3 linked regions of the Piscinibacter gummiphilus genome follow. The protein of the gene in region 1 interacts with the protein of each later gene in a pairwise test. Links are inferred from orthologs where the notes say so. Each region holds a gene or a part of one and is shown on either strand. Other genes may lie near its edges.

Region 1 (10,054 bases):
CCTGGCCTATGCGATGGCGGTGCTGGTGGTGCTGCACGTGGCCGGCGCGTTGAAACACCACTTCGTCGACCGCGACGGCCTGCTCGCCCGCATGCTGCCGTCGTCGGGCCGCTGAACTTATCCCCGCCTTTCCGCACTGAGGACACCATGACCGTTTCGAAACTCATCGCCGCCGCCGCCCTCGTGGCCGCCATCCTGCCCGCCGCCGCCCAGCAGAAGCTCGTGCCGGCCCAGAGCGAGATCGCCTTCACCAGCAAGCAGATGGGCGTGCCCGTCGATGGCAAGTTCAAGAAGTTCGACGCCCAGGTGGCGTTCGACCCGAAGAAGCCCGAGGCCGCGAAGATCGGCTTCACGATCGACCTGGCCAGCGTGTCGCTCGGCGCCGCCGAGACCGAGGCCGAGGTGGTCAAGCCCGACTGGTTCAACACCAAGGCTTTCCCTCAGGCCACCTTCCAGTCCGGCGCCGTGAAGGGCCTGGGCGGCGGCAAGTTCGAGGTGGCCGGCAAGCTGGCCATCAAGGGCGCCACGAAGGACGTGGTCGTGCCCGTGCAGGTCACGCAGGCCGGCCCGAACACCACGGCCAACGGCTCGTTCACCATCAAGCGCCTCGACTTCCGAATCGGCGACGGCGACTGGAAGGACACCTCGATGGTGGCCAACGACGTCGCCGTGAAGTTCAAGCTCGTGCTCACCGGCGTCGCGCCGCTGTAATCCCACCCCCTCCGTTTTCGCTCGTTCCCTTCCCAACCAAGGACAATCCATGTTCAACAAGACCCTGTTCATCGCCGCCGCCGTTCTGGCCGCCACCGGCGCCGCCCATGCCGAGTCCGCCACGTACTCGATCGACCCGACGCACACCTTCGTGACGTTCGAGGCCCGCCACTTCGGCACCAGCACGAACCGCGGCCGCTTCGACAAGAAGGAAGGCACCGTGACGCTCGACAAGGCCGCCAAGACCGGCAAGGTCGACGTGACGATCGACACGTCGTCGATCAACACCGGTGTGGGCCCGTTCGACGGCCACCTGAAGAGCAAGGACTTCTTCAACGTCGCCGAACACCCGACGGCCAAGTTCACGGGCGACAAGCTCACCTTCGACGGCGACAAGGTCAAGTCCGTCGCCGGCACGCTGACCCTGGCGGGCGTGACCCAGCCGGTCACGCTGACCGCGTCGAACTTCAACTGCTACACGAACCCGATGCTCAAGCGCGAGGTGTGCGGTGGTGACTTCGAGACGACCATCAAGCGCAGCGAGTACGGCGTGAAGTACGGCCTGCCGGGCATTCCCGACGACGTCCGTCTGCTGATCCAGGTGGAAGCCGTGAAGCAGTAAGCTTCAAAACACACCGTCATCCCGGCGCAGGCCGGGACCCCGTGCCTTCGATGGTGCGCCCAGGGTCCCGGCATGCGCCGGGATGACTTGTTTTTGAAGTGCCCTTCAACGCTGGGGCAAGTACCTCGCCAGCACCCCGGCGAGGTCTTCGTCCTTGAAGGGCTTCGCGAGGTGGTCGTCCATGCCGGCGGCCAGGCTGTCGGCGCGGTCGCCCTCGAAGGCATTGGCGGTCAGCGCCACCATCGGCGTGCGCGGCCAGCCCTGGGCCGCTTCCAGCGCGCGGATGCGCCGGGCGGCTTCCAGGCCGTCCATCACCGGCATCTGGCAGTCGAGCAGCACGAGGTCGGGACGGCCGCTGCGGAACGCCTCGACGGCCTGGGCGCCGTCCTCCACCACGGTCACGTCGATCCCGAGCTTCTGCAGCAGCGCCTCGGCCACGAGCGCGTTGACGGGGTTGTCCTCGGCCAGCAGGACGCGGCCGCCCAGGGCCTTGGGCGATGGCTGCGGCGGCGGCGCCGAAGGCGCCTCGCCGAGCGGCACGTCCACCGGCGGGTGCGGCAGGTCGAGCTTCAACGTGAAGACCGAACCCTTGCCCACCTGGCTCGTCACCAGCAGGTCGCCGCCCATCGCCCGGGCGAGTTCGCGGGCGATGGTCAGGCCGAGGCCCGTGCCGGCGAAGCGCCGGGTGAAGGTGCCGTCGGCCTGGTGGAACGCGTCGAAGATCACCGACAGGTGCTCGGGCGCGATGCCCACCCCCGTGTCGTGCACCGCGATGCGCGCCCGGCCCGCCTCGGCGTTGTGCTTGGCCACCACGGTGATGCGGCCCGTCTCGGTGAACTTGACGGCGTTGCCGACCAGGTTGTGCAGGATCTGGCGCAGCCGCGCCGGGTCGCCCACCACGAGGCACGGGCGCGGCAGGTGCAGGCGCGTCTCGAGCAGCAGGCCCGCCTCGCTGGCCGGCAGCATCGAAAGCGATACGACGTCGTCGACCAGTGCGGTGAGGTCGAAGGTCTGCGGTGCGAGCCGCACCTGGCCGGCCTCGAGCTTCGAGAAGTCGAGCGCGTCGTTGATGAGCCGCAGCAGGTGCTCGCCGGCCCGTTCGACGAGCGCGAGCTGCGGCGCGTCGGGCTGCTGCTCGCGCAGTGCGCGCGTGAGGCCGAGGATGCCGTGCAGCGGCGTGCGCATCTCGTGGCTCATGGTGGCGAGGAACTGGTCCTTGACGACCCCCTGGCGCTGCGCCAGCCGCAGGGCCTCGGCCCGCTCCTCGGCGATGCGGTCGGTCACGAAGCGCAGGCGCAGCAGTTCGTGGATGCGGCGCTCCGAGTACCGGGTCTCGATCAGCAGCAACACGATGTAGACGGACAGGCCGGCGCCGACGAAACGGCCCGAGCGGTCGCCCATCCACAGCGCCAGCAGCACGAGCGGCAGCAGCATCGAGACCACGAAGGTGGCCGACGCCCGGAAGCTCGACTGCAGCACGAAGATGCCGATGGACGCGACGCCGACGATGGAGGTCAGCATCAGAACCGAGACCGTGGGCAGGTCGAGCGGGATCACCCAGAGCCCGATGACCGCCCACGCGAAGCCGTCCACGCCCAGGCCCGCCACGAAGGCGTGGTCCCAGAACGGGCGGCCCTGGTCGTCCGAGGCGCGGTACCGCAGGTTGAGCACGAGCCGGACCGCCGACACGAGGAAGCGCAACGCCACCCAGGCCCAGACGCCCGCGGCGGACACGTACGGCAGCAGGCCCATCGCCAGCAGCAGCGCGAACCCCGCGCCCGCCCAGTTCACCATCTGCGAACGGCGGTACAGCAGCTCGGTCTGCGCTTCGCGCACCCGACGATCCAGGTCACCGTCGCGGTCTCCCACCGACACCCCAGGTGACGTAAATTCGGTCATCGATGGCCTTTCGAGCCGCGTCATGTCATTCGTTTCCCATTATCTCGACCACCGCCGACGTGAAAAGGCTTTCTTCGTCGCCCTTTTGGTGGGGTTGGGCCCTGTCTGCGCCGCCCAAGCACAAAGCCTGCCCTGGCAGCTCGATCCGCAGCACACGCAGGTCTGGTGGGAGGTGAAACACTTCGGCACGTCCACCCACCGCGGACGCTTCGACGCCGTCGAGGGGCAACTGCGGTACGACCGGGCGACGGGCGCCGGCGAACTGTCGGTCACGGTGAACACCGCCTCGGTCACGAGCGGGGTGGTGCCGCTCGACGGCATCCTGCGAGGTGAGTACTTCTTCGCGTCGAAGGACTACCCGAAGGCCTACTACGTGTCCCGGAAGTTCCGCACCGAGGGCGGCCGCCTCGTGGCCCTGGACGGCGAGCTGACGCTGCGCGACAAGTCGACGTCCTTCACCCTCCACGCCGTCCGCTTCGGCTGCTACACCCCGCCGGAGTCCACCCGCGAGGTGTGCGGGGGCGACTTCGAGGGGGAACTGCGCCGCAGCGAATTCGGCATGACCTACGGCTGGCCCTTCGTGGAGGACCGGGTGAAGCTCGTCGTCCAAGTCGAGGCCGCAGCCCCCTGATTCCCCGTCGGCCCCTTGTTTTTGGGACAATGCGGGGATGACCTCCACCGATCTCCAGGCCACCATCGCCCACATGGGTGCGGCGGCCCGCGCCGCCGCCACGAAGATGGCCGCCGCCTCCACGGCCTCGAAGAACGAGGCGCTGCGGGCACTCGCCCGCCTGCTGCGCGGCGATTCCGCCCCGCTCGCCGAGGCCAACGCCCGTGACATCGCCGCCGCCGAGGCCGCCGGCCTGGCCGCGCCGCTGGTGGACCGGCTGCGCCTCACGCCGAAGGTGCTGGCCACCGTCGCCGAGGGCTGCGACCAGATCGCCGCCATGCCCGACCCGGTGGGCGAGATCACGAACCTGCGCCGCCGCCCCACGGGCATCAGCGTGGGCCAGATGCGCGTGCCGCTCGGCGTGTTCGGCATGATCTACGAGAGCCGCCCGAACGTCACCATCGAGGCCGCGTCGCTCGCCATCAAGAGCGGCAACGCCTGCATCCTGCGCGGCGGCTCGGAGGCCATCCATTCGAACCTCGCGCTGTGGAAACTCGTGCAGGCCGCGCTCGACGAGGCGGGCCTGCCGCGCGACGGCGTGCAGCTGGTGCAGACCACCGACCGCGCCGCGGTGGGTTTCCTGATCCAGTCGCCCGAGTCGGTCGACGTGATCATCCCGCGCGGCGGCAAGAGCCTGATCGAACGCATCAGCCGCGAGGCCAAGGTGCCGGTCATCAAGCACCTCGACGGCAACTGCCACACCTTCGTCGACGCCACGGCCGACCTCGACCTCGCGGTCAGGGTCACCGACAACGCGAAGACGCAGAAGTACAGCCCCTGCAACGCCACCGAGTCGCTGCTCGTGCACGAGGCCGTCGCGGCCGCGTTCCTGCCGCGCATCGGGGCCGTGTTCGCGGCCAAGGGCGTGGAGATGCGCGGTGACGCCGCGTCCGTCGCGCTGCTGTCGAAGGTGCCGGGCGCGAACGTCGTGGCCGCCACCGAGCAGGACTGGTCCGAGGAGTACCTTGCCGCCATCATCAGCGTGAAGGTGGTGTCGGGCATCGACGAGGCCATCGCCCACGTCAACCGCTACGGCTCGCACCACACCGACGCCATCCTCACCGAACACCACTCGAACGCGATGCGCTTCCTGCGCGAGGTGGACTCGGCGAGCGTGATGGTCAACGCCAGCACCCGGTTCGCCGACGGCTTCGAGTACGGCCTGGGCGCCGAGATCGGCATCAGCACCGACAAGTTCCACGCCCGCGGCCCGGTGGGCCTCGAAGGCCTCACGTCGATGAAGTGGGTGGTGCTGGGCCAGGGCGAAGTGCGGCAATGAAACCCTCGCGCCGGGCGCTCGTGCTCTTCTCGGGCGGACAGGACTCCACGGCCTGCCTCGCGTGGGCGCTCGAACACCACGACCACGTCGAGACCATCGGCTTCGACTACGGCCAGCGGCACTCGGTCGAACTCCAGTGCCGCACCGCGGTGCGCGCGCAGATCGTGGCGAACTTCCCGCGCTGGGCGCCCCGCCTGGGTGACGACCACCTGCTCGACCTGTCCCTGCTGGGCCAGATCTCCGACACCGCGCTCACGTCCGAGCGCGAACTCGAGATGACGAACAGCGGGCTGCCCAACACCTTCGTGCCGGGCCGCAACCTGCTGTTCTTCACGTTCGCAGCCACGGTGGCCTACCGCCGCGGCCTGAACGTGCTCGTGGGCGGCATGTGCGAGACCGACTTCTCCGGCTACCCGGACTGCCGCGACAACACGCTCAAGGCGCTGCAGGTGGCCATCAGCCTCGGCATGGACACGAAGATGACCGTCGAGACGCCGCTGATGTGGCTCGACAAGGCCCAGACCTGGGCCTTCAGCGCCGACCTGGGCGGGGAAGCCCTCAACGACCTGATCGTCGAACACACCCACACCTGCTACCTCGGCGATCGCCAGCAGCGGCACGAATGGGGCTACGGCTGCGGGCAGTGCCCGGCCTGCGCGCTGCGCCGGCGCGGCTACAAGGGCTGGCGCGAGAGCGGCCAGCCCGAGTTCGCCGACACCGACCGCCTGGGCCTGATGCCATGACCTCCTCGGGGATCGCGGCGGCCATCGTCGCGGCGGTGCTGGTGTTCTGGGCGGTCGGGGCCTACAACCGGCTGATGTCGCTGCGCAACGTGATGCGCACGGCCTTCTCGCAGCTGGAAGCCCAGCTGCGCCGCCGCCACGAACTGATTCCCCAGCTGGCCGACGCGGCGCGCGCCGACACGGAGATCGACCCGGACGTGGCCGATGCCGCCGTGGCCGCGCGCCACCAGGCCCATGCGGCACTCGACCTCGCGCGGGCGCACCCCGGCGTGTCCGGCCCGATGGTGAGCCTCGCGATGGCCGAGCAGGTGCTCGAGGACGCGTGCCGCCGCCTCCAGCAGGCCATCGACGGCCGACCCGAACTCAAGCTCGCGCCCGCGATGGCAGCCGCGCGCGACGACCTGCTCGGCGCCGAAGGCCGCCTCGGGTTCGCGCGCCAGATGTTCAACGACGCGGTGGCCGACTACAACGCCGCCGTCCAGCAGTTCCCCACCCGGGTGCTGTCGAGCCTCTTCGGTTTCCGGGACGCCGCCGTGCTGCCTGCGCCGGTGAGCGGCACGCCTCGCACGTCCTGACCGCCCATGGCCGACACGTCCCTCCACCTTCCCCGCGCCGTGATCGGCGACGACGAACGCGAGGCGTTCGCCACGCTGTCGCGCGTGCACGGCCCGGGTGAGCTGCGCGCCACGGTGCTCGCGCTGCTGCTGACCCCCGGCAGCCAGCGGGAACGCCGCGCTTGGCAGGACGAGACCCGCGGCCTCAGCACCGCCAAGGCGCTGCGCGAAACCACGAAACACCTCTCGCGCGCCTCGCGGCTGCCGTGGCTCGAACGCCTGCTGCAGCGTCTGGCCGGCGGCCCGCTGGGCGACCGCCAGTCGCTCGTCGAGGCCGCGCGGCGCGTGATGGCCGCCGACGGCCAGATCCGCCCCATCGACCGGCTGCACTGGCTCGCGCTGCGGCAGGTGCTGGGCGAGGTGATGCCGCGCACCTCGGCGCCGGCCGCGCACAACGACATGGCCGACCTGTCGCTGCACACGTTGCGCGAGGTGGGCCGTGTGACGGCCTTCCTGTCGCGCCTCGTGCCCGCCGGCGACCCGGCCACGGGGCAGGGCTGGTACCTCGCGGTGATGTCGCCGTGGATCTCCGCGCACGAGCTGCCGCCCTGCGTGCCGCCCGACGCCGACGGCTTCGTCAACGCGCTGGCCGAGGTGCAGGCCGTGCCGTGGATGCTGCGCCCGGCCATCGTGCGCGCCTGGATCGACCAGGCCCTGGCACTGAGCCCGTCGCGCCGTCTCGACCCCGACGCCGCGGACGCACTGCGCCTGACCGGCAGCCTGCTCGACTGCCCGATGCCGCCGGAGCTGGCCCGGCACTTCGTGGAGCCGCCGGACGAGCCGATCTAACCCTGGCCCACGATCGAGGCCGTGGCCACCAGCTCGTCGAACAGCGCCATCGAGGCCTTCGCCGACACCGCGTACGGGTCGAGCGTCGCCGTCTCCGAGTACTTCAGCAGCAGCGCCGGGTTCAGGCGCTGCATGTTCACCTGGCCCATCGACCACACCGCGAAGCGGCGTTCGTCGATCTCCTCGTAGCTGAGCAGCACCACGTCGCGGTGCCGCGTGTCGGCGACGATGCGGTTGTAGAGCGTGTTCACCGCCGCGCGCCCGCCCTCCAGCACCTGCAGGAAGACCCCCGACGCCGGGCACAGCATCAGCGCGCCCGTGACGCCCACGGTCGGGTTGTGGGCCTTGGACTTCTTCAGGATCGCGGCGAGCGTGTCCTGGTCGATGGCGCCGCTCGCGCGGCTCGCGTACATCAGACGTACCAGCATGGCGTTCGGTCCTTTCGGTGAAGGGGGCGTCAGTTCCGCTGGCCGATCAGCGAGAGGAACTCGCGGCGCAGGTTCGCGTCCTTCAGGAACGCGCCGCGCATGACGCTGTTGATCATCTTGGAGTCGATGTCCTTGACGCCGCGCCACTGCATGCAGAAGTGATCGGCCTCCATCACGATCGCCAGGCCGTCGGGCTTGACCCGCTCCTGCAGTTCGTTCGCGAGCATCGTCACCGCCTCCTCCTGGATCTGCGGGCGGCTCATGATCCAGTCGCAGATGCGGGCGTACTTCGACAGGCCGATCAGGTTCGAGTGTTCGTTCGGCAGGATGCCGATCCACACCTTGCCCATGATCGGGCACAGGTGGTGCGAGCAGGCGCTGCGCACGGTGACCGGGCCCACGATCATCAGCTCGTTCAGGCGCTCGGCGTTCGGGAACTCGGTGACGAGCGGCATGGGCACGTAGCGGCCGGCGAACACCTCGGTCAGGAACATCTTCGCGACGCGGCGGGCGGTCTCGTTCGTGTTGTGGTCGCTCTCGGTGTCGATCACGAGGGCCTTGAGCACCTCCTGCATCTTCGCCTCGACCTCGGTGCGCAGCTCGTCCATCTCGCCCGGGCGGATGAACGCCGCGATGTTGTCGTTCGCGTGGTAGCGGCAGTCGGCGCCGACCAGGCGGTAGCGGATGCGCTCGGACGCGCTGAGCGACGCCAGCTCGGCCTCGCTGCGGAAGATGGGGGCGGTGGGTTCGCCGGACATGGCTCGTTCCTCGGGCTTCTGAGCCCCGGATTGTGACCGCCCCGCCCACTTCCTGCCCCCGCGGGGTCTCGGGCGGGCCGATAGACTCGGCGGGTGAACACCCCTTCCTTGCCCCTTTCCACCCTGCTCGGGCACACCGCCACCGCGCTGCAGGCGGTGCGCGCCGGCCGTTCGCTGAACGACGTGCTGGACCGCTGCCCCCCTGCGGCCCGCCCGGGCACCCAGGCGCTGACCTTCCAGGTGCTGCGCCGCCTGGGCAGCGCCCAGGCCGCGCGCCGCTTCCTCGCGCCGAAGGCGCCGCCGCCCGCCGTCGACGCGCTGCTGACCACCGCCCTCGCGCTGCTGTGGCCCGGCGACAGCACCGGCGCCCAGTACGCCCCGCACACCCTCGTGAACCAGGCCGTCGAGGCCGCGAAACAGTCCGCCAAAGCCAGCGCGCCGTTCGTCAACGCGGTGCTGCGCCGCTTCCTGCGCGACATGGCGGCCGTGGTCGAGGCCGTCGAGAGGGACCCCGTCGCCGCGCTGAACCACCCGCAGTGGTGGATCGAGCGGCTGCGCGCCGACTGGCCCGCGGCCTGGCGCGACGTGCTGGCCGCCGACAACGATCACCCGCCGATGACCCTGCGGGTGAACGCCCGCCGGTCGACCGCCGCCGCCTACGTCGAGCGGCTGGCCGCGGCCGGTCTCGCGGGCACCGTGGTGGGCCCGCACGCCGTGCGGCTGGCCCGGCCCGCGCCCGTGAACGAGCTGCCGGGATTCACCGACGGCGACGTCTCCGTGCAGGACGCGGCCGCCCAGCTGGCAGCGCCCCTCGTGATCGGCGACGGCCTGCCGCCCGGGGCCCGGGTGCTCGACGCCTGCGCCGCGCCGGGCGGCAAGACGGCCCACCTGCTGGAGCTGGCCGACCTGGACGTGCTGGCCCTCGACAGCGACCCCGAGCGCCTGCGCCGGGTCGACGACACCCTCGGCCGCCTGGGTCTGTCGGCCCGCACGGCGGCCGCCGACGCCCGCACGCCCGACACCTGGTGGGACGGCCGGCCATTCGATGCCATCCTGCTCGACGCCCCGTGCAGCGCCTCGGGCATCGTGCGCCGCCACCCCGACGTGCGCTGGCTGCGCCGCCCGACCGACATCCCGGCGCTGGCCGGGACCCAGGCGGCCATCCTGGACGCCCTGTGGCCGCTGCTCAAGCCGGGGGGCCGGCTCGTCTACTGCACCTGTTCGGTGTTCAAGGCCGAGGGCGAGGCCGGAATCGACGCTTTTTTGCAACGCCAGGGCGGCCTCAGCCTTGTGGGCCGGCCACCTTCTCCCGGCCACCTGCTGCCACGGCCCGACAATCACGGAGACGGTGCGGCGCCCGAATCCGGTGCGTCACCCGACGGCTTCTACTACGCCCTGCTGACCAAACCCTTGCCCTGACCCGCTCGCGTGCACCGGATCCTCTGGCCCTTCCTCTCACGGTGGTTCCGCCACGGCGCCTCGCGCCGGCCGGGCGGCCTGCGCGTTGCCGCAGCGACCGCCCTGTGGGCGCTGGTGCTGCT
Region 2 (10,236 bases), 3.6 Mb from region 1 along the record:
ACCGGGGCGTGCGCGTGCGGCTGCTGCTCGACGACAACAACACGTCCGGCCTCGACCCCGCGATCGCGGCGCTCGATGCCCATCCGGACATCGAAGTGCGCCTGTTCAACCCGTTCCCGCTGCGCGGGGCGCGGATGCTGGGCTACCTCACCGACTTCTCGCGCCTGAACCGGCGCATGCACAACAAGTCGTTCACGGCGGACAACCAGGTCACCATCGTCGGCGGCCGCAACGTGGGCGACGAATACTTCGGCGCGACCGACGGCACGGTGTTCTCCGACCTCGACGTGGTCGCCGCGGGCCCCGCGGTGCAGGAGGTGTCGAAGGAGTTCGACCGCTACTGGGCCAGCGAGTCGGCGTACCCCGCGTCGCGTCTGGTGCCGCCGGCCGACGCCGCCGCCCGGGCCGCCTTCGCCGAGGAACTGGCTCGGCACCGGGCGGCGCCCGAGACCGCGGGCTACGTGGCGGCGGTGCGCGAGAGCGACATCGTGCAGGCCTTGCTGGCCGGCCGCCTGTCCCAGGAGTGGGCCGCCACGCAGCTGGTGAGCGACGACCCGGCCAAGGGCCTGGACCGTGCCGACGCGAAGGGCCTGCTGACCCACCAGGTGGGCGTCATCTTCGGCTCGCCCACCTCGCGGGTCGACCTCGTCTCGCCATACTTCGTGCCCGAGCAGACGGGGGTGGACCTCTTCACCGGCATGCAGGCGCGGGGCGTGAAGGTGCGCATCCTGACGAACGCGCTGGAGTCGAACGACGTGGCGCCGGTGCACGCGGGCTACGCCAAGTGGCGCAAGCCGCTGCTGGCCGCGGGCGTGCAGCTGTTCGAGCTGAAGCGCCAGTCCGACCTGCCGAAGAAGAAAAAGAAGGACAAGGGCCCGGAGAAGGGCAACGGCATGACCGGCAGCTCGGCCTCGAGCCTGCACGCGAAAACCTTCGCCGCGGACGGCCGGCGCGCTTTCGTCGGGTCGTTCAACTTCGACCCCCGCTCGGCCCGGCTGAACACCGAGCTGGGCCTGATCATCGACAGCCCGACGCTCGCCGGGGCCATCGGCACGGTGTTCGACGAGGACGTGCCGCTGCTTGCCTACGAGGTGAAGCTGGACGACGCGGGCGACCTGGTGTGGATCGAACGGTCCGAGGGGGGGGCACCGGTCGAGTACACGAAGGAGCCCAACACCGGGATCTTCAAGCGGGCGCTGATCACGGTGTTGTCCGTGCTGCCCATCGACTGGCTGCTCTGAACCGAACTGAACGACTTGCTTATTCGTTTTTCGACTAAGCAACTGGAAATCCCGTCGTTTACGTATGTTACGGGGGCGCTTAGGATGCCTGTTGTTTTTCCAACAGGCCCTTCTTGCCCATGAAAACTGCCGCCGTTACCCGCCGCGCCGCCCTGGCCGCCGTCGCCTCCTCGCTGCTGATCGGTGCCGCGCCGGCCGCCCTGGCCGCCGGCCCCACGCTGCTGAACGTCAGCTACGACGTGGCCCGCGAGTTCTACAAGAACTACAACCCGGTGTTCATCGCCTACTGGAAGAAGACCTCCGGCGAGGACATCACGATCAACCAGTCCCACGGCGGCTCCAGCAAGCAGGCCCGCAGCGTGGCCGACGGCCTCGAGGCCGACGTGATCACGATGAACCAGGCCAACGACATCGACTTCCTGCACACGCAGGGCAACCTCGTGCCGGCCGACTGGGCCAAGCGCCTGCCGAACAACAGTGCGCCCAGCACGTCGACCTCGGTCATCCTGGTCCGCAAGGGCAACCCGAAGGGCATCAAGGAATGGGCCGACCTCGGCAAGCCGGGCGTGTCGGTCGTGATCCCGAACCCCAAGGTCACCGGCAACGGCCGCTACACCTACCTCGCGGCCTGGGGCTCCGTGATCAAGAGCGGCGGTGATGCCGCGAAGGCCAAGGACACCGTGACGAAGATCTTCGCGAACGTGCCGGTGTTCGACGGCGGCGGCCGCGCCGCCACCACCACGTTCGCCCAGCGCAACATCGGCGACGCGCTCGCCACGTTCGAGAGCGAAGTGCCCCTGATCCTGCGCGAGTTCGGCGGCGACTTCGACGTCGTCTACCCGAGCACCAGCATCCTGGCCGAGAACCCGGTGTCGGTGATCGACAAGGTGGTGGACCGCAAGGGCACCCGCAAGCAGGCCGAGGCCTACCTGAAGTACCTGTGGTCCGACGAAGGCCAGGAGATCGTCGCGCAGCACAACCTGCGCCCGCGTTCGGAGAAGGTGCTCGCCAAGTACGCGAAGCAGTTCCCGAAGATCAACCTGTTCACGGTCGACGAGGTGTTCGGCGGCTGGACCAAGGCCCAGAAGGACCACTTCGACGACGGCGGCACCTACGACCAGGTGATCGCGGCCGCGAAGAAGCGCTGACCTCCGCCTCCCGGGCCGCCCGCGGCCCGGGATTCCCTCCCGCTCGCGGACCCTTCCTCCCATGTTCCTCTCCCGCACGCTCCTGAAGCGGCACAGCGTGCTCCCGGGCTTCGACCTGGCGCTCGGCTTCACGGTGTTCTACCTGTGTGTCATCGTGCTGATCCCGCTGTCGGCCGCGTTCCTGAAGACGTTCACGCTCACCTGGCCGCAGTTCTGGGACACGGTCACGTCGCCCCGCGTGATGGCGTCGTACCGGCTCACCTTCGGCGCCTCGTTCGCCGCCGCCGTGATGAACGGCTTCTTCGGCCTGATCATCGCGTGGGTGCTCGTGCGCTACGAGTTCTTCGGCAAGCGTTTCGTCGACGCGCTCGTGGACCTGCCGTTCGCGCTGCCCACGGCTGTCGCCGGCATCGCGCTCACCGCGCTCTACGCGGCCAACGGCTGGATCGGGCAGTTCCTCGCGCCGCTCGGCATCAAGGTGTCGTACACGCCCGTCGGCGTGTTCGTGGCGCTGACCTTCATCGGCCTGCCGTTCGTCGTGCGCACGCTGCAACCGGTGCTGGAAGACCTGCAGAAGGAACTCGAGGAGGCCGCGGCCACGCTCGGCGCTTCCCGCTGGCAGACCTTCACCCGCGTGCTGTTCCCGATCATGATGCCGGCGCTGCTGACCGGCTTCGCGCTGGCCTTCGCCCGCGCGCTCGGCGAGTACGGCTCGGTGATCTTCATCGCCGGCAACATGCCGATGGTGTCCGAGATCACGCCGCTGCTGATCATCACGAAGCTCGAGCAGTACGACTACGCGGGCGCCACCGCCATCGCCGTGGTGCTGCTGGTGGTGTCGTTCGTGATGCTGCTGGCCATCAACCTGATCCAGGCCTGGGCGCGCAAGCGCCAGGGGGGCTGATCCCATGACTGCATTGAATTCCTCCACCGCCCCGGTGCCCACCACCACCCCGGGCGGCCAGGTGCGCCGCTCCGCGCTCGCCGCCACCGCCGAACCCGTCTGGGTGCGCTGGGGGCTGATCGCCGTCGCGCTCGTGTTCCTGACGCTGTTCCTGTTCGTGCCGCTCGTCGCGGTGTTCGTCGAGGCCCTGAAGAAGGGCTGGGACGTGTACCTCGCGGCCATCGTCGAACCGGACGCGTGGCACGCCATCAAGCTGACGCTGATCGCCGCCGCCATCTCGGTGCCGCTGAACCTCGTGTTCGGCCTGGCCGCCGCTTGGGCCATCGCGAAGTTCGACTTCCGCGGGAAGAACGTGCTGCTCACGCTGATCGACCTGCCGTTCTCGGTGTCGCCGGTGATCGTGGGCCTGATCTACATGCTCGTGTTCGGCCTGCAGGGCTGGTTCGGCGAGTGGCTGCGCGACCACGACCTGAAGATCGTGTTCGCGGTGCCGGGCATCGTGCTGGCCACCGTGTTCGTCACGTTCCCGTTCATCGCCCGCGAACTGATCCCGCTGATGCAGGCCCAGGGCCAGGAGCAGGAGGAGGCCGCGCGTGTGCTCGGCGCCTCGGGCTGGCAGATGTTCTGGCGTGTCACGCTGCCCAACGTCAAGTGGGCACTGTTGTACGGCGTGATCCTCTGCAACGCCCGCGCGATGGGCGAGTTCGGCGCGGTGTCGGTCGTCTCCGGCCACATCCGCGGGCAGACCAACACGATGCCGCTGCACATCGAGATCCTCTACAACGAATACCAGTTCGCGGCGGCGTTCGCGGTGGCCTCGCTGCTGGCCGGCCTCGCCCTCGTCACCATGGCGCTGAAGTACATCGTCGAGCGCCGCGTCCGGAACGAAGTGCGCCTCGCGAGCGAGAACCAAGGAAACCACTCATGAGCATCCAGATCCGCAACCTCAACAAGCGCTTCGGGGCCACGGTCGTCTGCGACAACCTGAACCTCGACATCCCGTCGGGTGAACTCGTCGCGCTGCTGGGCCCGTCGGGCTCGGGCAAGACCTCGCTGCTGCGCATCATCGCGGGCCTCGAGCGTCCGGACTCGGGTTCGGTGCTGTTCCACGGCGCCGACACCACGCACGACGACGTGCGCGACCGCAACGTCGGCTTCGTGTTCCAGCACTACGCGCTCTTCGCGCACATGAGCATCTTCGAGAACGTCGCGTTCGGCCTGCGCGTGCGGCCGAAGGCCACGCGTCCGAGCGAGGCGAAGATCCGCGAGAAGGTGATGGACCTGCTCAAGCTCGTGCAGCTCGACTGGATCGCCGACCGCTTCCCGCACCAGCTCTCCGGCGGGCAACGCCAGCGCATCGCGCTCGCGCGGGCGCTCGCGGTGGAGCCGAAGGTGCTGCTGCTCGACGAGCCGTTCGGTGCGCTCGACGCGAAGGTGCGCAAGGAACTGCGCCGCTGGCTGCGCCGCCTGCACGACGAGGTGCATGTCACCAGCGTGTTCGTGACCCACGACCAGGACGAGGCCATGGAAGTGGCCGACCGCGTGGTGGTGATGAACAAGGGCCGCATCGAGCAGGACGGCACGCCGGACGAGGTGTACGACCGTCCGGCCACGCCGTTCGTGCTGCAGTTCCTCGGCGACGTGAACCTGTTCCACGGCCGCTTCGGGCACGCCCCGGGCGGCTCGGTGGAGCCGGGCGACGTGAGCTACGTGCGCCCGCACGAGCTCGAGATCCTCGCCGCGCCGCAGGACGGCGCGCTGCCGGTCACGCTGTCGCAGGCGCTCACGGTGGGCCCGCAGACCCGCATCGAGTTCAAGCGGGTGGACGACGGCAGCTACGTCGACGTCGAGATGCCGCGCAGCGAGTACAACGCGTTGCGCGACCGCCTGAACCTCGTCACCGGCAGCCAGGTGCACCTGCTGCCGCGCCGTGTCACGCGGTTCGCGGCGGGGCAGAACCCGGTGGTGGAGCAGGTGGATCCGGCGGCGTTGATCTGACATGCCGGGCCCGCTTCGGCGGGCCTTTGCTGGAACGAACAAAGGCGGCCCGCGGGCCGCCTTTGTCGTTGGTGGAACGGACGATCAGAGCTCGATGCGCTCGCCCGGCCGCGTGGCCATGGCCTTCTGCACCACGTCGTGCGTCAGCGTCGAGGCGAAGGTCTCGATGAAGTCGTACACGTAGCTGCGCAGGAAGCTGCCGCGACGCACCGCGAGCTTCGTGAGGTTGATCGAGAACAGGTGGCCGGCGTCGATGGCGCGCAGGGAGCGGTCGCGCTCCTCGTCGAAGGCGATGGAGGCGACGATGCCCACGCCCAGGCCCAGCTCGACGTAGGTCTTGATGACGTCGGCGTCCATCGCGGTCAGCACGAGGTCGAGCGACAGGCCGGCGGCCTCGAAGGCCTCGTCGATGTGCATGCGGCCCGTGTAGCCGGCGTTGTACGTGATGATGGGGAACGACGCGAGGCGCTCGAGCGTGAGCGGCTGGCCGTCGAGCAGCGGGTGGTCGGGCGGCACGATCACGCTGTGCGTCCAGCGGTAGCAGGGCAGGGCGACCAGGTTGTCGAACTTGTTCAGCGCCTCGGTGGCGATGCCGATGTCGGCCTCGCCGGAGATGAGCATCTCGGCCACCTGCTCGGGCGAGCCCTGGTGCAGGTTCAGCGTGACGTTGGGGTAGCGCTGGCGGAAGTCGCGCACGGCGCCCGGCAGCGCGTAGCGTGCCTGCGAGTGCGTGGCGGCGATCGAGAGCCGCCCGTTGGCCTGCTTCGTGAACTCCTCGCCGGCGCGACGCAGGTTGTCGGCGTCGTTGAGCATGTTCTCGACGATGGGCACGATCAGCGTGCCCACCTCGGTGAGCGACGTGAGGCGCTTGCCCGCGCGCACGAACAGGTCGACGCCGAGCTCTTCCTCGAGCTCGCGGATCTGCCGGCTCACGCCGGGTTGCGAGGTGTGCAGCACCTTGGCGACTTCGGTGAGGTTGAAGCCGCAGCGGACCGCTTCACGGACCGAGCGCAGTTGTTGGAAGTTCATGGGTCGGGACCAGGCGATGAAAAACGGGCCGATTGCCGGCCCGGAAAAGAGCAGGAGCGGGGCGTACTTGGCGCCCCGTGATGGTTTACTTGTTGGGCTGGGGCGTGAGGCGCAGGTACGGCGTGACGGCCGTGTAGCCCTTCGGGAACTTCTGCTTGATGACCTCGGGGTCCTGGATCGACGGGACGATGACCACGTCGTCGCCGTCCTTCCAGTTGCCGGGCGTGGCGACGCTGTGCGAATCGGTGAGCTGCAGCGAGTCGATCACGCGCAGGATCTCGTCGAAGTTGCGGCCGGTGCTGGCCGGGTACGTGATGATCAGGCGCACCTTCTTGTTCGGGTCGATCACGAACAGCGAGCGCACGGTGGCCGTGGTGCTGGCGTTCGGGTGGATCAGGTCGTACAGCTCGGCGACCTTGCGGTCGGCGTCGGCCAGGATCGGGAAGCCCACGACGGTCTTCTGCGTGGTGTTGATGTCCTCGATCCACTTCACATGGGACTCGAGCGGGTCGACCGACAGCGCGATGGCCTTGACGTTGCGCTTTGCGAACTCGTCCTTGAGCTTGGCGGTCAGGCCCAGCTCGGTGGTGCACACCGGCGTGAAGTCTGCCGGGTGGGAGAACAGCACGCCCCAGCTGCTGCCGAGCCAGTCGTGGAAACGGATCTCGCCGGCGCTGGATTGCTGGGTGAAATCGGGGGCGGTGTCGCCGAGTCGCAGGCTGGCCATCAGAAGGTTCCTTTTTGCTGTTGGTTTCCGAACAGGTGCCAGTATCCCGATGAGGGCATGGTGAAGGAACAACTGAATGATGCTTTTCTTATGCGTTTTTCATACATGGACCCCCAAAGCAGAAGGAGGCCCGCAGGCCTCCTTCTGACTCGGCGCGGCGGGCCGGGTCAGGGCGTGGTGGCCCGCGCCGCGGGCGCGGCGGCCACCGCGTGGATCGCCGGCACGTCGACCTGCCCGACGCCGGGCTTCGCCGTGAGCCCGCCCGGGATCAGCGGCACGATCAGCAGCGCGACGATGTTGATGATCTTGATCAGCGGGTTGACCGCCGGGCCGGCCGTGTCCTTGTAGGGGTCGCCGACCGTGTCGCCGGTCACCGCGGCCTTGTGGGCCTCGGAGCCCTTGCCGCCGTGGTGGCCGTCCTCGATGTACTTCTTCGCGTTGTCCCAGGCGCCGCCGCCCGTGCACATCGAGATGGCGACGAAGAGGCCCGTGACGATGGTGCCCATCAGCAGCCCGCCCAACGCGGCGGGGCCGAGCAGCAGGCCCACGAGGATGGGCACGATGACCGGCAGCAGGCTCGGCACCACCATCTCCTTGATGGCCGCGCCGGTGAGCATGTCGACGGCGCGGCCGTACTCGGGCTTGCCGCTGCCGTCCATGATGCCCTTGATGTCGCGGAACTGGCGGCGCACCTCCTCGACCACGGCGCCGGCGGCGCGGCCCACGGCCTCCATCGCCATCGCACCGAACAGGTAGGGGATCAGGCCGCCGATGAAGAGGCCCACGATCACCATGGGCTCGGACAGGTCGAAGCGCACGACGAGGCCGCGGGCGGTGAGGGCGTGCGTGTAGTCGGCGAACAGCACGAGGGCGGCGAGGCCCGCCGAGCCGATGGCGTAGCCCTTGGTCACGGCCTTCGTGGTGTTGCCCACCGCGTCCAGCGGGTCGGTGATGTCGCGCACCGAGGCCGGCAGTTCGGCCATCTCGGCGATGCCGCCGGCGTTGTCGGTGATGGGGCCGTAGGCATCGAGGGCGACCACGATGCCCGCCATGCTCAGCATCGCGGTGGCGGCCACGGCGATGCCGTAGAGGCCGGCCAACTGGTACGACACGAGGATGGCGATGCAGACGAAGAGCACCGGCCACGCGGTGGAGCGCATCGACACGCCGAGGCCCGCGATGATGTTGGTGCCGTGTCCGGTGGTGGAGGCCTGCGCGATGTGCTGCACCGGCTTGTAGTTGGTGCCGGTGTAGAACTCGGTGATCCACACCATCGCGGCGGTCAGCACGAGGCCCACGGCGCAGGCGCCGAAGAGGCGCATCTGCGAGCCGGCGTCACCCAGCGCGCCATCGGGCATCACGGCCTTCGTGATGAACCAGAAGCCCACGAGCGAGATGACCCCGGCGACCGCCAGGCCCTTGTAGAGCGCGGGCATCACGTTCTTCATGCCGGGGCTCGCCTTCACCACGCTGCAGCCGATGATGGACGCGATGATCGAGAAGCCGCCGAGCGCCAGCGGGTACATCACGGCCTGCAGCGCCGCGGCCGGCACCACCAGCGCACCGAGGGCCATCGTGGCGATCAGCGTGACGGCGTAGGTCTCGAACAGGTCGGCGGCCATGCCGGCGCAGTCGCCCACGTTGTCGCCCACGTTGTCGGCGATCACGGCCGGGTTGCGCGGGTCGTCCTCGGGGATGCCGGCCTCGACCTTGCCCACGAGGTCGGCGCCCACGTCGGCACCCTTCGTGAAGATGCCGCCGCCCAGCCGCGCGAAGATGGAGATGAGCGACGCACCGAACGCGAAGCCCAGCAGCGGCTTGAGGCTGGACGCCAGCAACTCGGGCGCGACCGGTCCGCCGCGCGTGAGGAACAGGAAGAACAGCGTCACGCCGAGCAGGCCGAGTCCCACCACCAGCATGCCGGTGATGGCGCCGCCCTTGAACGCGACGGCCAGCGCGGGCGCGATGCCCTGCGTGGCCGCCTGCGCGGTGCGCACGTTGGCGCGCACCGAGACGTTCATGCCGATGAAGCCGCAGGCCCCGGAGAGCACCGCACCCAGCACGAAGCCGCCGGCGGTCACGAGGTCGAGGAAGACCCCGATCAGGATGGCGAGCACCACCCCACGAGCCCGATCGTCTTGTACTGCCGCGCCAGGTAGGCGGCGGCACCCTGCTGGATCGCGTTGGCGATCTCCTGCATTCGCGGGTTGCCGGGGTCCTGCTTCAGGATCCAGCCGCGCTGGAAGAAGCCGTAGAGGACGGCGATCGCTCCGCAGGCCAGCGCGAGGTACGCCAGCAGGTTCGGCGCCAGGGGTTGGGACATCGGGGACTCCTTCTTCGTCTGGGTGGACTAGTGAAACGGAACCGGAATGCCTTGCAGCCCCTGGTACCAGCACGGGGCGTGTTGCGGGGCATGCTACGGGATGCACGCCCGGAAGTCCTCATGGTGTTTTCCAGCGGTAAGGGCACTGTCAGGGAACGACCCGCCGGGGCGGATAAAATCCGGGTTTCCCCGCGCCTTACAACGAGACGACCACACCATGAGCCTGGACAAAGTGACCCCCGGGGCCAAAGCGCCCGACCAGTTCAACGTCATCATCGAGATCCCGATGAACGCCGACCCCGTCAAGTACGAGGTGGACAAGGAGAGCGGGGCCCTGTTCGTGGACCGCTTCATGAGCACCGCGATGCACTACCCGTGCAACTACGGCTACATCCCCCAGACGCTGTCGGATGACGGGGACCCGGTCGACGTGCTCGTGATCACGCCGTTCCCGCTGTTCCCGGGCGTCGTGGTGCCGTGCCGTCCCATCGGCATCCTGAAGATGGAAGACGAGGCCGGCGGCGACGCCAAGCTGCTCGCCGTGCCCATCGACAAGATCCTGCCGATCTACACGCACTGGCAGAAGCCGGAAGACATGAACCCGCTGCGCCTGAAGACGATCCAGCACTTCTTCGAGCACTACAAGGACCTGGAACCCGGCAAGTGGGTCAAGGTCACGGGCTGGGACGGCCCGGACGCCGCGAAGAAGGAAGTCAGCGACGGCATCGCGGCCTACGCGAAGTCGCAGAAGGCCTGACGCGCCGCGTCGACTTCCCGAAAAGCCGCGGCGTGCCGCGGCTTTTTTCATGGGCTAGCCGTTGTGCTCCCGCTGCCGGTACATCGCCTCGATGGCGGCGTGGCGGGTC
Region 3 (6,433 bases), 2.2 Mb from region 1 along the record:
GCGCATCGGTAGACTGCAGCCGACCGCCTGAGCCCCCGACCTCGCCCATGAGCAACGACGCCTCGCCCCGCCACTTCCTCCGCCACGCGGGGCTGGTGATCTGCATCAACACGCTCATCGCGGCCTGCCTCGTGGTGTCGGACGCCGGCAAGACCTTCCTCAGCCAGTTCATCTACGCCCAGTCCATCGGGCTCGTGACCTGGGCGCTGATCGACTTCGGCCGCTTCGCCATCCAGCGCGACCCGGACAGCGGCTGGCCCAAGGGCTGGCGGGCCATCGCCCTGCCCGCCTTCGGCGTGACGGTGGGCAACATCGTCGGCAGCGTGATCGGAGACCTGCTCACGGGCCTGGACCGCATGAGCGTGCTGCACCACCACAGCACCCGCGAGATGCTGGGCCACCTGCTCTACTTCGGCACCATCGGCGGGGTCGTGGCGTACTTCTTCTGGGCCACGGGCCGCGCGAAACACTTCGCCGAGGTCATCGCCACCACCCGGCGGGAGGCCGCCGAGACCCAGCTGATGCTGCTGCAGTCGCAGCTCGAACCGCACATGCTGTTCAACACGCTCGCGAACCTGCGGGCGCTGATCTCGGCCGACCCGAACCGCGCGCAGGAGATGCTCGACCACCTGATCGCGTTCCTGCGCTCGACGCTGTCGGCCTCCCGCACGGTGCAGCACCCGCTGTCCACCGAGTTCGAGCGCACCGCCGACTACCTCGCGCTGATGAAGATCCGCATGGGCGAGCGCCTCGCCACCGACCTCGACCTGCCCGGTGACCTCGCAGGCGCGATGGTGCCCACGCTGCTGCTGCAGCCGCTGGTGGAAAACGCGATCAAGCACGGCCTCGAGCCGCACATCGCGGGCGGGCGCATCTCGGTGCATGCCCGGCGCGACGGGCGGCACCTCGTGATCGACGTGCGCGACACCGGCGTGGGCCTCGACGCCGCCGCGTCCGCCCAGGGCACGCAGTTCGGGCTCGAACAGGTGCGCAAGCGCCTGAGCACCCGGCACGGCGACCTGGCCACGCTGACCCTCTCGGCCGCCACCGACGCCGCCGGCGGCACCCTCGCCTCCGTCCGCCTTCCGCTGGAGACCCCGTGATGAACGCCACCGCCCTGATCGCCGAGGACGAACCCCTGCTCGCCGCCAGCCTGCAGGCCGAGTTGCGCGGGCAATGGCCCGAGCTGGCCGTGGCCGGCATCGCGCCCAATGGGCCCGCCGCCGTGGCGATGGCGCTCGAGCACCGGCCCGACGTGCTGTTCCTCGACGTGCGCATGCCGGGCCGGACCGGCATCGAGGCGGCCCAGGAGCTGGCGGAGGAATGGCCGGAGGGCACGCCGCTGCCACTCATCGTGTTCGTGACGGCCTACGACGAATACGCGCTGCGGGCCTTCGACCTCGCGGCGGTGGACTACGTGCTCAAGCCCGTGCGGGCGGACCGCCTCGCGCTGACCTGCACGCGGCTGAAGGAAGGCCTCGCGAAACGCCGGGGCGGTGCGTCGGACACGCTCGACCAGCTGCGCCAGCTGCTGGGCGGCGCGGTGCCGGCCGCGTCGACGCGCCTGACCGTGATCCAGGCGAGCGCGGGCAACGCGATCCACATGGTGCGCGTGGACGACGTGATCTATTTCGAGGCGGCGGACAAGTACGTGCGGCTCGTCACCGCCGAACGCGAGCACCTGATCCGCACGTCACTGCGTGAGCTGCTCCCGCAGCTCGACACGCAGCGCTTCTGGCAGGTCCACCGGGGCACGGTGGTGCGGGCGGACGCCATCGCCACGGCCACGCGCGACGAGAGCGGCAAGCTCACGCTGAGCCTGCGCGGCCACACCGACAAGCTGCCGGTGAGCCGCCTCTACAGCCACCTCTTCAAGGGAATGTGATTCACCAGCCGCCGCCGCGGCCGCCCTGCCCGTAGTGGCCGCCGCGGTCGTGGCGATCACCACCACGCCAGTGGCCGTGACCGTGGCCATGACGGTGGCGTTCCCACGAACCGCCCACGATGGCGGCACCCGGGCGGTACACCACGGCCGGCGGATACACCACCACCGGACGCGGACGGTAGTACACCGGCGGCGGGGGCGCGTAGTACACCGGCGGAGGCGGTGCGTAATAGACGGGCGGCGGGGGGGCGTAGTACACCGGCTCGGCGTACACCGGGCCCGGGACGTTGATGTTGACGGACCAGTTCACGCGGCCGGCATGGGCCGTACCGGCGAACAGGCCGCCGGCCAGGGCCAGCGCGACGATCACGGGGGACTTGCGTTCGAACATCTTCTGCTCCTTCACGGCAACGCGTTTCAGCGGCCATGGAAGGTGAACGACCGGCCGCCCCGGTTGGTGGACAGAAGCAGGCGATGGATTCCGCCTGTTACATCCGAGGTCAGTGCGCCTTGGGGTTCTGGGCCTGCGACTGCAGGTCGAACAGTTCCGTGAGCACGTCGAACGAGAAACCTTGCCGGTCCTCGCGCCCACTCAGCAGCAGGTCGGCAAAATATGCCGACAACGCCTCGGACTGACCCCACAGTTCCGCCATGCGGTTCACGATGTGCGGATGGCGGCGCGCGGTGGCGAAGGGCTGGAAACGCGGCGGGAGCCGCGCGAGCCACACATGGGCCTCGTCGGTGAGCGAGCGGCGCTGCGGTGCACGCGCGGGACGCTGCGGGCCCGGCGGGTACGACGGCGCCGGCACACCGGCTCCCGCGACATCCGGGGTGGTGGGCTGCCAGCCCGGCACGCTGCTGTGCTGGAACCGTGAATCTTCGAAGGTCGAGCGGGTCATGGCGCCATTGTTCCCGCGCGGAACCGCACCGCCCAGGGGGGCTCCCCCTCCAGGCGCGGGATAGGCAAGTGACTTCGGCCACACGGGTTCGGCCCTCCCGTGAGAAGTGTCACGGGCGCCGTCCACGCCCCCGCGGCGGCGCTTGGCGACGCCGGCGCGCCGCCCGTCGCAAACGCGGTGCCTTCCGGGAGGCGGGTCCCTAGCCTGACGGTGTTGTCCCCCTCCATCCACTCCCAGGAGCCCGACATGATCCTCCGCACGATCTCCCTCGCCGCCATCGGCCTGTGCCTGATGCACGGCGCCGCGCACGCCCTCACCGACGCCGAGTTCCAGCCCGCGAACCAGACTTTCCGCGCCGCCGCCGCCGGAGACAACGGCGCACTCGACCAGGCCGCCGCCACGTTCGCCGCGCTCCAGAAGGCCGAGCCGGCGAACCCGGTGCCGGTCGCGTACGGCGGCGCGCTGGAGGCGATGCGCGCCCGCACCACGATGCTGCCGTGGCGCAAGGTCGCCCACGCCGAGGACGGCATGGCCGCGCTCGACAAGGCGCTGTCGATGCTGACCCCGGCCCACGACACCGAACGCCTCAACGGCACGCCGCCCGCCCTGCTCGTGAAGTTCACCGCGGCCAACACCTTCCTCGCCGTACCCGCCCTGATGAACCGCGGCAGCCGCGGCCGCAAGCTGCTGGACGAGGTGCAGGCCCACCCGGCGTTCGCGACCGCACCGGCCGGCTTCCGCGACGCCGTGGCCCGCGTGGCCGAGAAGCAGGCCGAGCAGGCGAACCGGAGCGCCCCGTGAACGGCGCCGTCGTCGAACTCCGCGGCGTGACCAAGACGTACCGCCTCGACCGCCACGTGGTGCCCGCGCTGCGCGGCGTCGACCTCGCCGTGCGCGCCGGCGAGCTGCTCGCGCTGACCGGCCCGTCCGGGAGCGGCAAGAGCACCATCCTCAACCTGTGCGGCCTGATCGACACGCCCGACGAAGGCGCCGTGCACCTCGGCGGGGTCGAGGTGCCGCCGGGCGACGAGGCCGAGCGCACGCGGCTGCGCCGCGATGCGCTGGGCTTCGTGTTCCAGAGCTTCAACCTCGTGCCGGTGATGACGGTGGCCGAGAACGTCGACTACCCGCTGTTCCTCGCGGGGGTCGGGGCGAAGGAGCGGCGCGCGCGCGTGGCCGCGCAGCTGGAGGCGGTGGGCCTGCAGGACCACGCCGACCACCGGCCCGACGCGCTGTCGGGCGGCCAGCGGCAGCGGGCCGCCATCGCGCGGGCGCTCGTCAAGCGCCCTCGCCTCGTGATCGCCGACGAACCCACCGCGAGCCTCGACTCGGTCACCGCCACGCAGGTGCTCGACCTGATGCGCGAACGCGGCCACGCCGAAGGCGCGGCCTTCGTGATCGCCACGCACGACAGCCGCCTCACCGACCGCTGCGACCGTGTGCTGGCCCTGCGCGACGGGAGGCTGCAATGAGCCTCGGCACCACCTGGCGCTGGTTCGACTTCGCGGTGCGCAACACCTTGCGCAACCGGCGGCGTTCGCTCGTGACCGTGTCCGTCGCCGCGCTCGGCACCGCGGCCATCCTGGTCGCGGGCGGGTTCGCGCTGTCCACCTACGAATCGCTCGCGCAGATGTCCGCGCGCCTCTCGGGCCACCTGGTCCTCGGCCAGCCCGCGCAGTTCGAGCAGGACGAGGACACGCCGCTGCAGCACGGCCTCGACGATCCCGCGGCGCTCGGCAAGGCGTTGCGCGCCGATCCGGACGTGCGCTTCGTGCTGCCGCGCATCACGTTCAGCGGCCTGATCAGCAACGGCGACAAGTCGACCGTGATGCTCGCCTCCGGCATCGACCCCGACAGCGAGTTCGCCGTCAAGGGCCCGTTCCTGAAGGTGGTGGCCGGCGACGTGCTGTCGTCGGGTTCGAAGGACGCCGAGGTGATGCTGGGCGAGGCGCTGGCGAAGAGCCTGAAGGCCGAGCCGGGCACGAGCCTCACGATGCTCGCGAGCACCACCGAGGGTGCGCTCAACGCGATCGACGTGCGGGTGAAGGGCATCTTCGCCACCGGCACACCCGAGATCGACAGGCGCGCGGTGATGACCGACATCGCCACCGCGCAGCGCCTGCTCGTCACCGAACGGGTGTCGACGCTCGGGGTGTACCTGAACCGCATGACGGACACCCCCGGCGCGCAGGCCCGCCTGGCCGCCGCGTTCCCGACGCTCACGGTGCAGACCTGGCTGGACCAGGCCGCGATGTACAAGTCGGTGCGAGCCCTCTACAACATCATCTTCGGCGCGCTCGGGGCCATCATCGGCGTGATCGTGGTGTTCGTCGTCGCCAACGCGATGGCCGCCTCCATCGTCGAACGCACACGGGAGATCGGCACGCTGCGCACGCTCGGCACGCTGCCGTCGCAGCTGCTGCGTTCCCTCTCGCTCGAAGGCCTGGTGCTCGGCGGCTGCGGGGCGCTGATCGGCGCGGCCGTCGCCGCCGGCATCTCGGTCTTCCTGTACCTCGTGCCCGTGCAGATGCCCCCGCCCCCGGGACGTTCCACCGGCTACCCGCTCGTCGTGTCCATCGACGCGGGCCTGTACGCCGCGGTGGCCGTCGCGATGGTGGTGCTGGCGATGCTCGCCTCCGCCTGGATCGCCCGCCGCACCGTGAACCGGCCGCTCGTGGCCGCCCTCGCCCACACCTGACCCCGGAGACCGCCATGACCTCCCTCCTCCGCGCCCTCGCGGCCGCGTGCCTCGCGCTGTGCGCCTGGCACGCGCAGGCCGCCGACGCCACCGCCCTGCTCAAGGCCGCCGACCGCTACCGCGTCGCGAGCGACGACGTGCAGGTCGAGGTGCAGATCGACACGACGAAGTCCGACGGTTCGCCGGACAAGCAGCGCCGCTACACCACGTTCTCGCAGTCGGGCCACCGCTCGCTCGTGCTGATGCGCAGCCCCGCCGAACGCGGCCAGAAGGTGTTGATGCTGAGCGATGACTTCTGGCTGCTGATGCCGTCGAGCCAGCGGCCGCTGCGCATCACGCCCACGCAGAAGCTGCTGGGCGATGCCTCGACCGGCGACGTCGCGACGATGCGCTGGTCCGACGACTACACGGCCGAGGTCGTGGGCGAGGAGCGGTGCGGCGAGGTGGCCTGCATCCACCTCGCGCTCACCGCGGCGCGCAGGGGCGTCACGTACCAGCGCATCGGCCTGTGGATCGGCGCGGCGCGGCACGAGCCGCTGCGCGCGGACCTCTACGTGCAGTCCGAGAAGCTCGCCAAGCAGGCGCGGTTCGTGATGGACCGGCCCGAGGCGCCCACGACGATGACCGGCATGGTGCTGACGGACCAGCTCGCCAACGGCCGCGAGACACGCGTGCAGTACCTGTCGCGCAAGACGCGGTCGGTGCCCGAGGCGTGGCTGAACCCGATGTACCTCGCCCGCAACCCGGAACTCGAATGAACCGCGCGACGACGCTGATCGCCGCCGGCCTGCTCGCGGCCTCGGCCGCGCAGGCGGAGGCCGACTTCGGCGGCCAGGTGCGGCTGCGGGTCGACGACCAGACCACCGGCCGCAACGCCACCGCCGAGGCCGAGCTGCGCGGGCGCTGGCGGGCCGTCACCGCGTCCGGCACCCTCGCCCACGCCTGGACCGA

The links.
Region 2: the proteins of A4W93_RS27200 (region 1) and A4W93_RS10655 interact in binary tests that used the Escherichia coli proteins (3 or more experiments, as listed by UniProt). The link is inferred for Piscinibacter gummiphilus from one-to-one orthologs.
Region 3: the proteins of A4W93_RS27200 (region 1) and A4W93_RS16880 interact in binary tests that used the Escherichia coli proteins (3 or more experiments, as listed by UniProt). The link is inferred for Piscinibacter gummiphilus from one-to-one orthologs.

What each region holds. Positions count from the first base shown.
Region 1 is NZ_CP015118.1:5,931,530-5,941,583, forward strand. The notes cover bases 3,223-6,040. They hold A4W93_RS27200 (glutamate-5-semialdehyde dehydrogenase), read left to right. Parts: upstream 3,223-3,900; coding sequence 3,901-5,181; downstream 5,182-6,040. Other genes in these bases: A4W93_RS30165 (YceI family protein), read left to right, coding at 3,327-3,863; queC (7-cyano-7-deazaguanine synthase QueC), read left to right, coding at 5,178-5,924; A4W93_RS27210 (LemA family protein), read left to right, coding at 5,921-6,040. Outside these bases: A4W93_RS27175 (cytochrome b), read left to right, coding at 1-115; A4W93_RS27180 (YceI family protein), read left to right, coding at 148-711; A4W93_RS27185 (YceI family protein), read left to right, coding at 761-1,333; A4W93_RS27190 (ATP-binding protein), read right to left, coding at 1,439-3,169; more of A4W93_RS27210, read left to right, coding at 6,041-6,499; A4W93_RS27215 (hypothetical protein), read left to right, coding at 6,506-7,327; A4W93_RS27220 (BLUF domain-containing protein), read right to left, coding at 7,324-7,755; folE (GTP cyclohydrolase I), read right to left, coding at 7,785-8,513; 16S rRNA (cytosine(967)-C(5))-methyltransferase RsmB, read left to right, coding at 8,622-9,932; A4W93_RS27235 (DUF4390 domain-containing protein), read left to right, coding at 9,942-10,054. UniProt on the Escherichia coli protein: Catalyzes the NADPH-dependent reduction of L-glutamate 5-phosphate into L-glutamate 5-semialdehyde and phosphate. The product spontaneously undergoes cyclization to form 1-pyrroline-5-carboxylate.
Region 2 is NZ_CP015118.1:2,362,753-2,372,988, forward strand. The notes cover bases 3,255-6,254. They hold A4W93_RS10655 (sulfate/molybdate ABC transporter ATP-binding protein), read left to right. Parts: upstream 3,255-4,217; coding sequence 4,218-5,291; downstream 5,292-6,254. Other genes in these bases: cysT (sulfate ABC transporter permease subunit CysT), read left to right, coding at 3,255-3,293; cysW (sulfate ABC transporter permease subunit CysW), read left to right, coding at 3,298-4,221; A4W93_RS10660 (CysB family HTH-type transcriptional regulator), read right to left, coding at 5,376-6,254. Outside these bases: A4W93_RS10635 (phospholipase D family protein), read left to right, coding at 1-1,241; A4W93_RS10640 (sulfate ABC transporter substrate-binding protein), read left to right, coding at 1,361-2,389; more of cysT, read left to right, coding at 2,451-3,254; more of A4W93_RS10660, read right to left, coding at 6,255-6,320; A4W93_RS10665 (peroxiredoxin), read right to left, coding at 6,406-7,047; ppa (inorganic diphosphatase), read left to right, coding at 9,588-10,127; A4W93_RS30270 (SRPBCC domain-containing protein), read right to left, coding at 10,182-10,236. UniProt on the Escherichia coli protein: Part of the ABC transporter complex CysAWTP involved in sulfate/thiosulfate import. Responsible for energy coupling to the transport system.
Region 3 is NZ_CP015118.1:3,745,689-3,752,121, forward strand. The notes cover bases 1-2,993. They hold A4W93_RS16880 (LytR/AlgR family response regulator transcription factor), read left to right. Parts: upstream 1-1,102; coding sequence 1,103-1,885; downstream 1,886-2,993. Other genes in these bases: A4W93_RS16870 (DUF6622 family protein), read left to right, coding at 1-31; A4W93_RS16875 (sensor histidine kinase), read left to right, coding at 48-1,103; A4W93_RS16885 (hypothetical protein), read right to left, coding at 1,887-2,276; A4W93_RS16890 (hypothetical protein), read right to left, coding at 2,386-2,784. In the rest of the region: A4W93_RS16895 (hypothetical protein), read left to right, coding at 3,031-3,585; A4W93_RS16900 (ABC transporter ATP-binding protein), read left to right, coding at 3,582-4,256; A4W93_RS16905 (ABC transporter permease), read left to right, coding at 4,253-5,482; A4W93_RS16910 (outer membrane lipoprotein-sorting protein), read left to right, coding at 5,497-6,240; A4W93_RS16915 (hypothetical protein), read left to right, coding at 6,237-6,433. UniProt on the Escherichia coli protein: Member of the two-component regulatory system BtsS/BtsR, which is part of a nutrient-sensing regulatory network composed of BtsS/BtsR, the low-affinity pyruvate signaling system YpdA/YpdB and their respective target proteins, BtsT and YhjX.